DNA from 2 places in the Enterobacter cloacae complex sp. 394F7 genome. Region 2 is predicted to be linked to the other one. Evidence: predicted binding sites of a transcription regulator. Region 2 holds the regulator's gene; the other holds the start of a gene.
The links. The regulator PurR, encoded in region 2, represses purine synthesis genes. The targets are predictions, from matches to a motif close to CANGCAAACGTTTGCNTG.
Positions count from the first base shown of each region.

Region 1: the regulator PurR is predicted to act here: its motif matches at 6,048-6,065, upstream of gltS (sodium/glutamate symporter).

Region 1 covers NZ_JBXWCS010000014.1:120,162-128,288, forward strand. The annotation lists gene spoT (bifunctional GTP diphosphokinase/guanosine-3',5'-bis pyrophosphate 3'-pyrophosphohydrolase) at 1-1,907, shown strand, start outside; gene trmH (tRNA (guanosine(18)-2'-O)-methyltransferase TrmH) at 1,912-2,601, shown strand; gene recG (ATP-dependent DNA helicase RecG) at 2,605-4,686, shown strand; gene gltS (sodium/glutamate symporter) at 4,689-5,891, opposite strand; gene xanP (xanthine/proton symporter XanP) at 6,117-7,508, shown strand; gene AC2FAK_RS19245 (AsmA family protein) at 7,628-8,127, shown strand, end outside.
Region 2 covers NZ_JBXWCS010000004.1:160,872-168,998, reverse strand. The annotation lists gene gloA (lactoylglutathione lyase) at 1-9, shown strand, start outside; gene rnt (ribonuclease T) at 106-756, shown strand; gene grxD (monothiol glutaredoxin 4) at 801-1,148, opposite strand; gene AC2FAK_RS07770 (C40 family peptidase) at 1,487-2,260, shown strand; gene sodB (superoxide dismutase [Fe]) at 2,383-2,964, shown strand; gene AC2FAK_RS07760 (MFS transporter) at 3,000-4,166, opposite strand; gene cydH (cytochrome bd-I oxidase subunit CydH) at 4,330-4,419, opposite strand; gene purR (HTH-type transcriptional repressor PurR) at 4,717-5,742, shown strand; gene punR (DNA-binding transcriptional activator PunR) at 5,759-6,670, opposite strand; gene punC (purine nucleoside transporter PunC) at 6,786-7,985, shown strand.

The DNA.
Region 1 (8,127 bases), on a different contig from region 2:
TGCTGCACGACGTGATCGAAGATACCCCTGCCACTTACCAGGATATGGAACAGCTGTTTGGCAAAAGCGTTGCCGAACTGGTGGAAGGGGTGTCCAAGCTTGATAAACTGAACTTCCGCGACAAGAAAGAGGCTCAAGCCGAAAACTTTCGCAAGATGATTATGGCGATGGTGCAGGATATCCGCGTCATTCTCATCAAACTCGCTGACCGTACCCACAACATGCGCACGCTGGGCTCACTCCGCCCGGACAAACGTCGCCGCATTGCCCGTGAAACCCTCGAAATCTACAGTCCGCTGGCGCACCGTTTAGGTATCCATCACATTAAAACCGAGCTGGAAGAGCTGGGTTTTGAAGCGTTGTACCCGAACCGCTATCGCGTCATTAAAGAGGTGGTGAAAGCCGCCCGCGGTAACCGTAAAGAGATGATTCAAAAGATCCTCTCGGAAATTGAAGGACGTTTACAGGAAGCGGGCATTCCCTGCCGCGTGAGCGGTCGCGAAAAACACCTGTACTCTATTTACTGCAAAATGGTGCTCAAAGAGCAGCGTTTTCACTCGATCATGGATATTTACGCGTTCCGCGTGATCGTCCACGATGCCGACACCTGCTATCGCGTGCTGGGGCAGATGCACAGCCTCTACAAGCCGCGTCCAGGGCGCATGAAAGATTACATCGCCATACCAAAAGCGAACGGCTATCAATCTTTGCATACCTCGATGATCGGCCCGCACGGCGTCCCTGTTGAAGTGCAGATCCGCACCGAAGACATGGACCAGATGGCGGAGATGGGTGTCGCCGCACACTGGGCCTATAAAGAGCACGGTGGTGAAAGCAGCACCACGGCACAAATCCGCGCCCAGCGCTGGATGCAGAGCCTGCTGGAGCTGCAGCAGAGTGCGGGTAGCTCGTTTGAATTTATCGAGAGCGTAAAATCCGATCTCTTCCCGGATGAGATTTACGTTTTCACGCCTGAAGGGCGTATTGTCGAACTGCCTGCGGGCGCGACCCCGGTCGACTTCGCGTATGCCGTGCATACTGATATCGGCCACGCCTGCGTAGGCGCACGCGTAGACAGACAGCCTTATCCGCTGTCTCAACCGCTCGCCAGCGGCCAGACAGTCGAAATCATCACCGCTCCGGGCGCACGTCCAAACGCGGCCTGGCTGAACTTTGTTGTGAGCTCCAAAGCCCGCGCCAAAATCCGCCAGCTGCTGAAGAACCTCAAGCGTGATGACTCCGTCAGCCTGGGGCGTCGTCTGCTCAACCACGCGTTGGGTGGCAGCCGTAAGCTGGCTGAAATCCCACCAGAACATATCCAGCGTGAACTCGACCGGATGAAGCTCACCTCTCTGGACGATCTGCTGGCTGAAATTGGTCTGGGTAACGCGATGAGCGTCGTGGTGGCCAAAAACCTGCAGCAGGGCGAAGCAATCCCTTCCGCACCTGGCGCATCCGGCCACGCGCATCTGCCGATCAAAGGCGCGGACGGGGTGCTTATCACCTTTGCGAAGTGTTGCCGTCCAATTCCTGGCGATCCGATTATTGCGCACGTCAGCCCGGGTAAAGGGCTGGTTATCCACCATGAATCCTGTCGTAACATCCGCGGCTATCAAAAAGAGGCGGAGAAGTTTATGGCGGTCGAGTGGGATAAAGAGACGGCGCAGGAATTTATCACCGAAATTAAGGTGGATATGTTCAACCACCAGGGTGCCCTGGCGAACCTGACGGCAGCGATCAACACCGCCTCTTCCAACATTCAGAGCCTGAACACGGAAGAAAAAGATGGCCGCGTGTACAGCGCCTTTATTCGTCTGACCGCCCGCGACCGCGTGCATCTGGCAAATATTATGCGCAAGATCCGCGTCATGCCGGACGTCATTAAAGTCACCCGAAACCGAAACTAGTTTTATGAATGCACAACGTTATGCACGTATCTGCGAAATGCTCGCCAGGCGTCAGCCTGATCTGACGGTCTGCATGGAGCAGGTCCATAAACCTCATAACGTTTCTGCCATTGTCCGTACCGCAGATGCCGTCGGCGTGCATGAAGTGCACGCCGTCTGGCCCGGTGCCCGCATGCGCACCATGGCGTCGACAGCCGCAGGCAGTAACAGCTGGGTGTCCGTCAAAACCCATCAGACCATCGGCGAAGCCGTATCGCACCTGAAAGGTCGCGGTATGCAGATTCTTGCCACCAACCTGTCTGCCAAAGCGGTCGATTTCCGCGAGATCGACTACACCCGCCCGACCTGTATTTTGATGGGTCAGGAGAAAACCGGGATCACTCAGGAAGCGCTGGATCTGGCGGATCAGGACATCATCATCCCCATGATCGGCATGGTGCAGTCCCTGAATGTCTCTGTGGCCTCCGCGCTCATTCTGTATGAAGCCCAGCGCCAGCGTCAGAACGCCGGGATGTACGAGCGCAGCAACAGCATGCTGCCGGAAGACGAACAGCAGCGCCTGCTGTTTGAAGGCGGTTATCCGGTGCTGGCTCGTGTTGCGAAGCAGAAAAAATTGCCTTACCCCCACGTCAACGCGCAGGGCGAAATTGAAGCCGATGCCGGGTGGTGGGCCACCATGCAGTACGCAGGGTAACCGATGAAAGGCCGCCTGCTGGATGCCATCCCGCTCAATAGTCTGACGGGCGTGGGCGCGGCACAAAGCAGTAAACTGGGCAAAATTGGCCTGCACACCGTGCAGGATCTCCTGCTCCACCTCCCCCTGCGTTATGAAGACCGCACGCAACTTTATAAGATTGGCGATCTGCTGCCCGCGATTTACGCCACCGTTGAGGGCGAGGTGCTGAACTGCAACATCACCTTTGGCGGCCGCCGGATGATGACCTGTCAAATCAGCGACGGCACCGGCATTCTCACCATGCGCTTTTTCAACTTCAACGCGGCGATGAAAAACAGCTTTGCGACGGGCCGCCGGGTGCTGGCATATGGCGAAGCCAAACGCGGGAAATATGGCGCAGAGATGATCCACCCGGAGTACCGCGTGCAGGGCGATCTCAGCACGCCGGAGCTGCAGGAGACGCTCACCCCGGTCTACCCGACAACGGAAGGTATCAAGCAGGCGACGCTGCGTAAGCTCACCGACCAGGCACTGGAGTTACTCGATACCTGCGCCATAACCGAACTGCTACCGCCTGAGCTGGCGCAGGGAATGATGAGCCTGCCGGAAGCGCTGCGTACGCTGCATCGCCCGCCGCCCACGCTGCAGCTCAGCGATTTAGAAAGCGGCAAACACCCTGCCCAACGGCGTCTTATCCTTGAGGAATTACTGGCGCATAACCTGAGCATGCTGGCGCTGCGCGCCGGTGCGCAGCGTTTCCATGCCCAGCCCTTAAGCCCGCGTGATGAGCTCAAGGATAAGCTGCTGGCCTCCCTGCCGTTTAAACCTACCGGTGCCCAGGCGCGCGTCACCGCCGAGATCGAACGCGATATGGCGCTTGATGTGCCCATGATGCGCCTGGTGCAGGGCGATGTAGGCTCTGGTAAAACGCTGGTTGCCGCCCTGGCAGCCCTGCGCGCCATTGCCCACGGCAAGCAGGTGGCGCTGATGGCGCCGACGGAACTGCTGGCGGAGCAGCACGCGAATAACTTCCGCGCCTGGTTCGCCCCGCTGGGCATTGAGGTTGGCTGGCTTGCCGGAAAACAAAAGGGCAAAGCGCGTCTTGCGCAACAGGACGCCATCGCTCGCGGTGAGGTGCAGATGATTGTTGGCACCCATGCCATCTTCCAGGAGCAGGTGCAGTTTAACGGCCTCGCGCTGGTGATCATCGACGAACAGCACCGCTTTGGCGTGCATCAGCGCCTGGCGTTGTGGGAAAAGGGGCTACAGCAGGGCTTCCATCCGCACCAGCTGATCATGACCGCCACGCCTATTCCGCGAACCCTGGCGATGACCGCCTACGCCGATCTGGACACCTCCACCATTGACGAACTGCCGCCGGGCCGTACGCCGGTCACGACGGTGGCCATCCCGGATACCCGCCGCAGCGACATCATCGATCGCGTGCGCAACGCCTGCACCCATGAAGGACGTCAGGCGTACTGGGTCTGCACGCTGATTGAGGAGTCTGACCTGCTTGAAGCGCAGGCCGCAGAAGCAACGTGGGAAGAGCTGAAGCTGGCGCTACCGGAACTGAAGGTGGGCCTGGTGCACGGTCGCATGAAGCCCGCAGAAAAACAGGCCGTCATGCAATCCTTCAAACAGGGCGAGCTGCATTTGCTGGTCGCCACAACGGTGATTGAAGTGGGCGTGGATGTGCCAAACTCCAGCCTGATGATCATCGAAAACCCGGAACGTCTGGGGCTTGCGCAGTTGCACCAGCTACGTGGTCGTGTGGGCCGTGGTGCGGTGGCTTCACACTGCGTTCTGCTCTACAAAGCCCCGCTCTCAAAAACCGCGCAGATGCGTTTGCAGGTACTGCGTGACAGCAACGACGGATTCGTCATTGCGCAAAAAGACCTGGAGATCCGTGGCCCGGGCGAGCTCCTGGGCACACGTCAGACCGGGAACGCTGAATTCAAAGTGGCAGATTTGCTGCGGGATCAGGCCATGATCCCTGAAGTTCAGCGCCTTGCCCGCCATATTCATGAACGCTACCCCGAACAGGCGGCAGCGTTAATTGAGCGCTGGATGCCGGAAACTGAGCGCTACTCCAACGCCTGATCTCAGGCGAACATCGGCAGCATCAGGTACAGCTTGATCACCAGCGCGTTGACGATATCAATAAAGAATGCCCCAACCATCGGTACCACCAGAAACGCCATGTGCGAAGGCCCGAAACGCTCGGTGATTGCCTGCATATTGGCGATTGCCGTTGGCGTGGCACCCAGACCAAACCCACAGTGCCCCGCCGCCAGCACCGCGGCATCGTAGTTTTTGCCCATCATGCGCCAGGTAACGAACATGGCATAGAGCGCCATAAACAGCGCCTGCACCGCCAGAATGGCTACCATCGGCAGCGCCAGCGACGCCAGCTCCCACAGCTTAAGGCTCATCAGGGCCATCGCCAGGAACAGCGACAGGCAGACGTTACCCAGCACCGAGACCGCACGTTCAAACACGCGATAGAAGCCCATCAGGGCCAGACCATTGCTCAGGATCACCCCGATAAACAGCACACAAACAAAGGTCGGCAGTTCAAAGGCCGTGCCCGCCAGCCATTGCGCAACCACTTTACCCAGCGTCAGACAGATGGCGATCATGGCGATGGTTTCAATCATCACCAGCGAGGTGATGGTGCGGCCAACGTCCGGCTTTTCGAACGCGGTGGGGACCAGTTCATCGTCCGGTCTGCCGTCTGGCGTGGTGGAGTGCTTCACCAGGTAGCGCGCTACCGGGCCGCCAATCAGACCGCCAAGCACCAGACCAAAGGTCGCGCAGGCCATCGCCACTTCCGTTGCGTTTTCAAAGCCATAGCGCTCGATAAACAGCTTACTCCACGCCGCCCCGGTACCGTGCCCGCCGGACAGAGTGATGGAGCCAGCCAGCAGACCCATCAGCGGATCCAGCCCCAGCAGAGACGCCATACCGATGCCGATGGCGTTTTGCATCAACAGCAGACCAACCACGACAATCAGAAACACGCCCAGCACCTTACCGCCCGAGCGCAGGCTCGCCAGGTTGGCGTTCAGGCCGATAGTGGCAAAGAAGGCCAGCATCAGCGGATCTTTGAGGGACATATCAAAATCGATTTCCCAGCCCATGCTTTTTTTCAACACCAGCAGGGCCAGCGCCACCAGCAACCCACCGGCAACAGGTTCAGGAATGGTGTACTTTTTCAGAAAGGAAACACTGTGTACCAGCTTGCGACCAAGCAGAAGAACCAGCGTTGCGGCAACAAGGGTCGACAACGTATCGAGATGAATCATAAGAGGCTCCTGTTATGCGCGTGTTCCATACACACGCGGCGTTATCCTGGGCCGGCTTATGCTCGTCATGAGCTACCGGCGCGAAAAGTGTAATTTTTTTTTCCTCCACGTTGTAGAAAACCTGCTCATACCGGCAGATTTTCTCTCTTTTTTTTGCTGGCAATCGTTTGCTTTTACCAGGTGGTCAGATAAAATGCCCGCTTTTCCACCGTGGGATTACCGTCGATGTCCGTTAACAGCATAGAGTCTCCTGATGCGCAACCGATTGCGCAGAAGCAAAATAGCGAACTGATTTACCGTCTTGAAGACCGCCCACCGCTTCCGCAGACGCTCTTCGCTGCCTGCCAGCACCTTCTGGCCATGTTTGTTGCGGTGATCACCCCGGCGCTGTTGATCTGCCAGGCGCTGGGTTTACCGGCTCAGGATACGCAGCACATCATCAGCATGTCCCTCTTCGCCTCCGGCGTGGCCTCAATTATTCAAATTAAAGCCTGGGGTCCGGTGGGGTCTGGCTTGCTGTCGATTCAGGGTACCAGTTTTAACTTTGTGGCACCGCTGATAATGGGCGGTACGGCGTTAAAAACCGGCGGGGCGGATGTCCCGACCATGATGGCGGCGCTGTTCGGCACGCTGATGCTGGCCAGCTGCACGGAGATGGTGATCTCCCGTGTTCTGCATCTGGCTCGCCGCGTAATCACCCCGCTGGTCTCGGGCGTGGTGGTGATGATTATCGGTCTGTCGCTGATTCAGGTGGGGCTGACCTCCATCGGTGGGGGTTATGCCGCAATGAGCGACCACACCTTTGGCGCACCAAAAAACCTGCTGCTGGCTGGCGTGGTGCTGGCCATCATTATTCTGCTCAACCGTCAGCGTAACCCGTACCTGCGCGTGGCCTCGCTGGTGATCGCCATGGCGGCCGGTTACCTGCTGGCGTGGGCGCTGGGCATGTTGCCGGAAAACACCGCGCCGACCAACAGCGCGCTGATCACCGTTCCTACTCCACTGTACTACGGCCTGGGCATTGACTGGGGTCTGCTGCTGCCGCTGATGCTGGTCTTTATGATCACCTCCCTGGAGACCATCGGCGATATCACCGCCACCTCCGACGTCTCGGAGCAGCCGGTGTCCGGCCCGCTGTACATGAAGCGTCTGAAAGGCGGCGTGCTGGCAAACGGTCTGAACTCCTTTGTCTCTGCCGTGTTTAATACATTCCCGAACTCCTGCTTCGGGCAGAACAACGGCGTGATCCAGCTGACCGGCGTGGCCAGCCGTTATGTCGGGTTTGTGGTGGCGCTGATGCTGATTGTCCTTGGCCTGTTCCCGGCCGTGAGTGGCTTTGTGCAGCACATCCCTGAGCCGGTTCTGGGCGGAGCAACGCTGGTGATGTTCGGTACTATCGCGGCCTCGGGCGTGCGAATCGTCTCCCGCGAGCCACTGAACCGCCGCGCGATCATGATTATTGCCCTGTCGCTGGCCGTGGGTCTGGGCGTTTCTCAGCAGCCGCTGATCCTGCAGTTTGCCCCGGACTGGGTGAAAAACCTGCTCTCTTCCGGCATCGCCGCTGGCGGTATCACCGCTATCGTACTGAACCTCGTTTTCCCGCCAGAGAAAAACTGATTGTCCTCACGGCAGGCTGTCAATGCCTGCCGTGACATCTCTTTACACCATTCCCGCCTTGAGCATTGCGCATAAATCGTGCATAACTCCTTTATGTACGTTTCGCGGGAAGGAAGACCATGAAATTTATTGGAAAGCTGCTCGTCTATCTTCTGGTAGCCCTGCTCCTTGTGCTGCTGGCACTCTATTTTCTGCTTCAGACCCGCTGGGGTGCGTCACAGGTCAGCAGTTGGGTAACGGTGAACACCGATTACGAACTCAGTTTCGACCTGATGGACCACCGCTTTTCGTCGCCTTCCCACATCCTTCTGGAAAACGTCACCTTTGGCCGCGACGGTCAGCCCGCCACGCTGGTGGCTAAAAAAGTCGATATTGGTCTTGGCAGCCGACAGCTCACCGATCCACTGCATATGGACACCATCACCCTGGTCGATGGCACGCTGAACCTCTCTCCGCAGACCGCGCCGATGCCCTTCCAGGCAGACCGTCTGCAGCTGAACAACATGGCCTTCAACAGCCCCAACACGGAGTGGGATTTAAGCGCGCAAAAAGTGACGGGCGGTGTCAGTCCGTGGCAGCCAGAAGCGGGTAACGTGCTGGGCAAAAATGCGCAGATCCA
Region 2 (8,127 bases):
GGCAACTGATCCCTCAGGGCGCACTATGCGCCCGTTGTTTTACTGCATCCCACGCCAAAATTTGCCATAATGCGCTCTGCTTTTTTCCCCTTGTAAGAGACCCTGATGTCCGATAACGCTCAACTTACCGGTCTGTGCGACCGTTTTCGTGGTTTTTATCCTGTTGTCATTGATGTCGAAACAGCCGGATTTAACGCTAAAACCGATGCGCTGCTTGAAATTGCCGCCATCACGCTGAAGATGGATGAAGAGGGCTGGCTTACACCGGACACCACGCTGCATTTCCACGTTGAGCCCTTTGAAGGCGCAAACCTGCAGCCAGAGGCGCTGGCGTTTAATGGCATCGATCCGCATAACCCGCTGCGCGGTGCGGTGAGCGAATATGATGCGCTGCACGCCATTTTCAAAATGGTGCGTAAAGGCATGAAAGAGAGCAACTGCAGCCGCGCCATTATGGTGGCGCATAACGCCACGTTCGATCACAGCTTTACGATGGCCGCCGCCGAGCGAGCCTCTCTTAAGCGTAACCCCTTCCACCCGTTTGTGACCTTTGACACCGCCGCACTGAGTGGCCTGGCGCTGGGACAAACGGTCCTGTCAAAAGCCTGTATTACGGCCGGGATTGAGTTTGACGGCACGCAGGCGCACTCCGCGCTGTATGATACGGAGCGCACCGCAGAGCTGTTCTGTGAAATAGTCAACCGCTGGAAGCGTCTGGGCGGCTGGCCGCTGGCGATGGGCGACAGCGAAGAATAAAAAAAAGCGACCTCTTAAGGTCGCTTTTTTATTTGCGCAGAAAATTACTCTGCGTCCGGCTCTTCGGTTTTGTACTTCGCCGCCGTCTCTTTGATCAGCTGCTGCAGTTCGCCGCGCTGATACATTTCAATCAGGATATCGCAACCGCCAACCAGTTCACCGTCGACCCACAGCTGCGGGAACGTCGGCCAGTTCGCGTATTTTGGCAGCTCAGCGCGGATGTCCGGGTTTTGCAGGATATCAACGTAAGCAAAACGTTCACCACAGGCAGACAGCGCCTGAACCGCTTGCGCGGAGAAGCCACAGCTTGGCAGCTTCGGAGAACCTTTCATATACAGCAGAATTGGGTTTTCAGCGATCTGGCGCTGGATTTTTTCAATAGTGGTGCTCATGTCTTGCTTCCTTTAACTTCTGTTACGGCATTAGTCTGACATTGTAGCGGTTCAGACTGGCATCGGAAAATAACATTTTTGTCACGTATAGCTATTTTATCGCGAGTGGCGAAAAGTTGCATTGTAAATGGTGCTTAACCCTGCGGCAGGCAGGGTTTTGCTTAGGGCGTGAACAATTGTGCGACAAATCGATGAATTTTTTTGCACTTGCTAACGAAACAGGTTTTTAGATTGAAAAATGCTATTAACTTCTCGGGTTTTTATGGATTAGAATCGACGGGCTTTGTAAATCACACGCGGGTATTATTGATGACCTGCATTTATCAGGGGACTGCCCAGTGGCGCGGATAAATAAAATCTCGATCACGCTCTGTGCTTTACTGTTTACATCACTCTCTTTCACGCCAGCGGCAAACGCCTCTCAACAGGCGCGGCACTCTGCTGTGCAAAAAACGCATCTGGCAAAAACCACAGAACGTAAAAAAAAGACTACCAGTAAGAACGAAAAGAAAAAAACAACCGCTCAAACGAAAAAGACCGCCTCCAGCAAATCGAAATCAACATCTTCCCGCACTGCCCTCGCATCGAAACGTAAAGCCTCAAAAACTGCTGCCAACCTCGTAACGGAAAAATGCACCACGCGCAAAGGGCATAAAGCCAAATGCACGAAAGTGACAAAAATTGCCGACGCGCATAAGGTTCGGGTACAGAAAGCGCAAAAAACGGCGATGAATAAGCTGATGGGGCAAATTGGGAAACCGTATCGCTGGGGTGGCACCTCTCCCCGCACCGGTTTTGACTGCAGCGGGCTGGTGTATTACGCCTATAAAGATCTGGTGAAATTCCGCATTCCGCGCACCGCCAATGAAATGTACCACCTGCGCGACGCCGCCCCCGTTAACCGTGGCGAGCTGCAAAATGGCGATCTGGTCTTCTTCCGCACCCAGGGTCGCGGTACGGCTGATCACGTCGGCGTGTATGTGGGTAACGGGAAGTTTATTCAGTCCCCACGAAGCGGTCAGGACATTCAGATCACCTCGCTTAGCGAAGACTACTGGGTGCGTCACTACGTCGGCGCACGCCGCGTCATGACGCCGAAAACCATCCGCTAAACCCTGCCCTGCCGTCACCACGGCAGGGTAAGTTCCTCTTTTGCATACCCTTTCAATTTGCTATCCTGTCCTTGTTGTCTGTGTGGTTATTGGCAACGCAAAATACAATAAGGAGAGAAGCAATGTCGTTCGAATTACCTGCACTACCGTATGCAAAAGACGCCCTGGCACCGCACATTTCTGCGGAAACCCTGGAATATCATTACGGCAAACATCACCAGACCTATGTCACCAACCTGAACAACCTGATCAAGGGCACCGATTTTGAAGGCAAAACGCTGGAAGAGATCGTCCGCAGTTCAGACGGTGGCGTATTCAACAACGCTGCTCAGGTGTGGAACCACACCTTCTACTGGCACTGCCTGGCACCAAATGCTGGTGGCGAGCCGACCGGTGAACTGGCTACTGCGATTAACGCCGCCTTTGGCAGCTTTGCGGAGTTCAAAGCGAAATTTACCGATGCCGCAATCAAAAACTTCGGTTCTGGCTGGACATGGCTGGTAAAAGAGGCCGATGGCAAACTGGCTATCGTCTCCACGTCTAACGCGGGTACACCACTGACCACCAGCGCGACACCGCTGATGACCGTGGATGTCTGGGAACACGCGTACTACATTGATTACCGTAACGCGCGTCCTAACTACCTGGAGCACTTCTGGGCACTGGTTAACTGGGACTTTGTGGCGAAGAACTTCGCCGCGTAAGAGAGACGCAGAAGGGTTTCCCCTTCTGCGTTTTTTTATTCGGCAGCACAGGCCGCTTCAGGCTGTTTACGACCCGACATCATCACTAACAGCAGGCCAAGCGCGGCAATAATGGCCCCCATCACCGGCACAAAGCTGTATCCCAGACCACCCGAAATCACAGCACCGCCCGCTGCGGCACCGAGCGCATTGCCCAGGTTGAACGCACCAATATTCACCGACGATGAAAGACCCGGCGCCTCATGCGCGACGCGCATTACGCGCATCTGCAGCGGCGGAACCACGGCAAAAGTGGCCGCACCCCAGACGACCATCGCAATGGCCGCGCCAAACTCATTACGCGCCAGCCAGGGAATGGCAATCATGATGACAATCAGCAGGGTCAGAAAACCCTTCAGCGTTCCGCTCACGGAGCGGTCAGCAAATTTCCCGCCCAGATAGTTACCAATCGAGAAGCCCACGCCAATCAGCACCAGCATCGCGGTGATAAAGATCGGCGTCGCGTGAGTGATGTCATGCAGCACCGGCGAAATATAGGTGTAAAGGGTAAACATCGCCCCGGCACCCAGCACGGTGGTGAGCAGCGCCGAGAGCACCTGCGGACGCATCAGTACCGACAGCTCTTTACGTACCTCAGGACGCTCACCAGCGCTGCCTTTCGGCAGAGAGAAGAACAACGCCACCATCGCGACAACGCCCAGTACGGCGGTTGCGAGGAACGACATACGCCAGCCAATGACCTCACCCAGCCAGGTGGCCGCAGGAACGCCGCCAATGTTGGCGATGGTCAGGCCCATAAACATGGTTGCCACGGCACTCGCCTGCTTGTGTTTGGGCACCACGCTTGCCGCCACCACCGACCCCAGCCCAAAGAAAGCGCCGTGGTTAAGGCTTGTCAGAATGCGTGACAGCATCAGCGTGGTGTAATCCGGCGAAATGGCGGAGAGCACGTTGCCAAGGGTAAAGATAGCCATCAGGAAAATCAGCGCATTGCGGCGCGCTCGGTGGGAAAGCAACAGCGTCATCAGCGGTGCCCCTACCATCACACCAATGGCATAGGCGCTGATTAACATCCCGGCTGCAGGGATAGAGACGTCCACACCGCGGGCGATAACCGGTAAGAGTCCCATAGGGGAAAATTCAGTGGTGCCAATCCCAAAAGCGCCAATCGCCAGGGCCAGCAGGGGAAAATTGATTTTCATGCGTCAACTCCGGATGCCGTGTCATGTGGTGACACAGAACAAAGAAGCCGAAAGCATGACATCAATCACAAAAAATGAGAAGTTAACAAATTGGCAAAAGATTTTTGCCGGAGATGTAACAATCAGGACGAGCGGGAGAGAGCGAACGCCCCCTCCGCGTAAATCAGTGCAGTGCAGCCGTCAGACCTGCAGCAACAATCAGCGCCAGCACAATAACGGTGGTGAACAGCGAAAACTTCAGATCGGAACTCATCAATTTTTCTCCTTTTAATCCCCCCACGAAAAGTGAGCTTGCTCATTTTTACACAATTTACGTCAAAAATCTTCCAGGATTTAAACGGATAACCACTTTAGCTCTTCCCCTTTTCATCAAGATAGGACAAAATTCCACGCTAAATTTATTAGCGTACCGGCCATTGACCCCCTCCTGACGTCCCGTGTCGTTTTCCTGGCGTGCCGCAATTCAAAATTGCGTGATAAGGGTGAGAGAAGGCAAACGTTTACCTTCAAGGTTTTCAGGAGTTTAGGATATGGTCTGGAGTGACATTTAATGGCAACAATTAAAGACGTAGCAAAACGCGCAAACGTTTCCACTACAACCGTATCACATGTAATTAACAAAACCCGCTTCGTGGCGGAAGAGACGCGCAACGCCGTCTGGGCGGCAATCAAAGAGCTGCACTACTCGCCGAGTGCCGTTGCGCGTAGCCTTAAAGTTAATCACACCAAATCCATTGGTTTGCTGGCGACCAGCAGTGAAGCGGCCTATTTTGCCGAAATCATCGAAGCGGTTGAGAAAAACTGCTTCCAGAAAGGCTATACCCTTATCCTCGGCAACGCGTGGAACAATATTGAAAAACAGCGCGCCTATCTGTCGATGATGGCGCAAAAACGCGTGGATGGCCTTCTGGTGATGTGTTCCGAATACCCGGAATCTGTCCTTTCCATGCTGGAAGAGTATCGTCATATCCCAATGGTGGTGATGGACTGGGGCGAAGCGCGCGCCGACTTTACCGACTCCGTCATCGATAACGCCTTCGAAGGCGGTTATATGGCGGGTCGCTATCTGATTGAACGCGGTCACCGTGAAATAGGCGTGATCCCGGGGCCGCTTGAGCGCAACACCGGTGCTGGCCGTCTGGCCGGGTTTATGAAGGCGATGGAAGAAGCGCTGATCACCGTGCCGGAAAACTGGATCGTGCAGGGCGACTTTGAGCCGGAGTCTGGCTACCGCGCCATGCAGCAGATCGTTTCTCAGCCGCATCGTCCAACGGCGGTGTTCTGCGGCGGGGACATCATGGCGATGGGGGCCCTGTGTGCAGCCGATGAGCTGGGCCTGCGCGTGCCGCAGGATATTTCCGTGATCGGCTATGACAACGTGCGCAACGCGCGCTTCTTCACGCCTGCGCTGACCACCATCCACCAGCCGAAGGACTCCCTCGGTGAAACGGCCTTCAATATGCTGATGGACAGGATCGTCAACAAACGTGAAGAGTCGCAGTCCATTGAAGTTCACCCGCGCCTTATCGAGCGCCGTTCCGTTGCGGATGGTCCATTCCGCGACTACCGTCGTTAATCTCGTGTGGAGCCAGCTAAGCTGGCTCCCGTAGCCATTCCCGGTTAAGCGTTTCGCTGTCTCCCAGATAATCCAGTAGCCATGCCATGGCGGGCGACACATCATTTTGTTGCCACGTCAGGCAGCAGGCCGCATCCGGGAACGGATTCTCCAGCGTCAGCTCGACCCATTCACCGGTATCGATTCTCGGCTTAGCGAAATGGACGGGAACCATCGCGACGCACAGCCCGGCGCTGAGGCAGGTCGCGGAGGATTCCCAGTCCGGCGCTACCACCCGCCGCTGGTTATCAAGAAGCCAGGTAATACGTTTTGGCAACGAGCGCGAGGTATCCTCCAGCACCAGCGACGGCCAGTTGCGCAGCGTGTCGTCACTCAGCGGTCCCTCCAGGGCAGCCAGCGGATGATCGTGTGCCACGACGCATTTCCAGCTCAACATGCCCATATCGCGAAACGCATAGCGCCCCCCGACGGGGATCGCCTGGGTTGCGCCAATCGCCATCTCTGCCCTGCCGTCCGCCAGCGCGTCCCAGACCCCGTTGAATACCTCCTGCGAGACACGAAGTTCAACGTCTGAAAAATGGCGATAGAAATCCACGATCATCTGCCGGGTACGCTCCGGCTTAACGATATTGTCCACGGCGATGGAAAGATGTCCGCGCCAGCCGTTGGCGATCTGCTGGCACTGTTCGCGAGTGATCTGCATTTTTTTGATAACAGAACGCCCTTCTTTCAAAAACCACGCGCCAGCAGGCGTTAATTCCACATCGCGATGCCGCCGTTCGAACAGCGGAACCGCCAGCCACTCTTCAAGCTGCCGCACCGTGTAGCTGATAGCCGAAGGGACGCGGTGCAACTCCTGTGCCGCACCGCTAAAGCTGCCGTTACGCGCGACAGCATCCACCACTTCAAGAGAATAATCTGACCACATTTTCTGCCTGCAAAAAATTTGAATGCAACCGCCAAATATTAGCGTTTCACAACCCGCTTTGCACTCCCTACACTCTGCGCCAGTGTCTACCTGCCTCCTCAAGGAGAATAAAACAATGCAACCCAGGAATGGATTTTTAGTCTGGCTCGGCGGTTTGAGCGTGCTGGGCTTTTTGGCCACCGATATGTACCTGCCCGCGTTTGCGGCGATGCAGGAAGATCTGCAAACGCCAGCCGCGGCCATCAGCGCCAGCCTGAGTTTGTTCCTCGCCGGTTTTGCCATCGCACAGCTGCTCTGGGGCCCGCTCTCCGATCGCTTCGGGCGTAAACCGGTGCTGTTACTGGGCCTGGCCATTTTTGCCGCAGGCTGCCTGGGAATGTTATGGGTACGCGATGCGACCTGGCTGCTGGTGCTGCGCTTTGTTCAGGCCGTCGGCGTCTGTGCCGCGGCGGTAACCTGGCAGGCTCTCGTGACCGACTACTACCCGGCCAACCGTACCAACCGCATTTTCGCCACCATTATGCCGCTGGTTGGCCTGTCACCCGCCCTCGCTCCCCTGCTGGGCAGCTGGATCCTCGCGCACTTTGACTGGCAGGCCATTTTTGCCACGCTGTTTGCCATCACCCTGGTACTGATGCTGCCAGCGTTTGCCCTCAAGCCCGCGCATCAAAAAGAGGTGCATGCTGACGCCAAACCGATCACGTTCCTCTCCCTGCTGAGCGCCAAAGCGTATCGTGGTAACGTCCTGGTCTATGCCGCCTGCTCGGCGAGCTTCTTCGCCTGGCTCACCGGCTCGCCGTTTATTCTGCACGATATGGGGTACAGCCCGGCCGCCATTGGCCTGAGCTATGTCCCGCAGACCATCGCCTTCCTGCTGGGCGGATACGGCTGCCGTGCGGCGCTGCATAAATGGGAAGGCCAGCAGATGCTGCCCTGGCTGCTGGCGCTGTTTGCCTTGAGCGTGGGCGCGACCTGGGCCGTTGGGTTTATTCCAGGCGTCGGTCTGGCGGAAATTTTGATTCCGTTCTGCGTGATGGCGGTGGCTAACGGTGCCATTTATCCTATCGTGGTCGCACAGGCGTTACGTCCTTTCCCGCAGGCGACAGGACGCGCCGCGGCGCTGCAAAATACCCTGCAGCTCGGCCTGTGCTTCCTGGCAAGCCTGGTGGTGTCAGCGCTGATTGCCACCCCGCTGTTAACTACCACCAGCGTGATGCTGGTCACCGTTGCGCTGGCAGGCTTAGGCTATCGCATGCAGTCATCAGCGCATCGTGAGCAGAATGAAGAGGTTCAGAGAGAAACATCACATGCCTGATTACGCGGGGAATTATGCTTAAAGCAATTAATTAGCCAGCTAACAATTTTCTGTTGAATCACCAAATTTTAGGCCTATACTAAATTTGGTTCGATTAATTACGATAAATATTAAGTGTTAACGGGAGCCGGAGTGCTCCCGT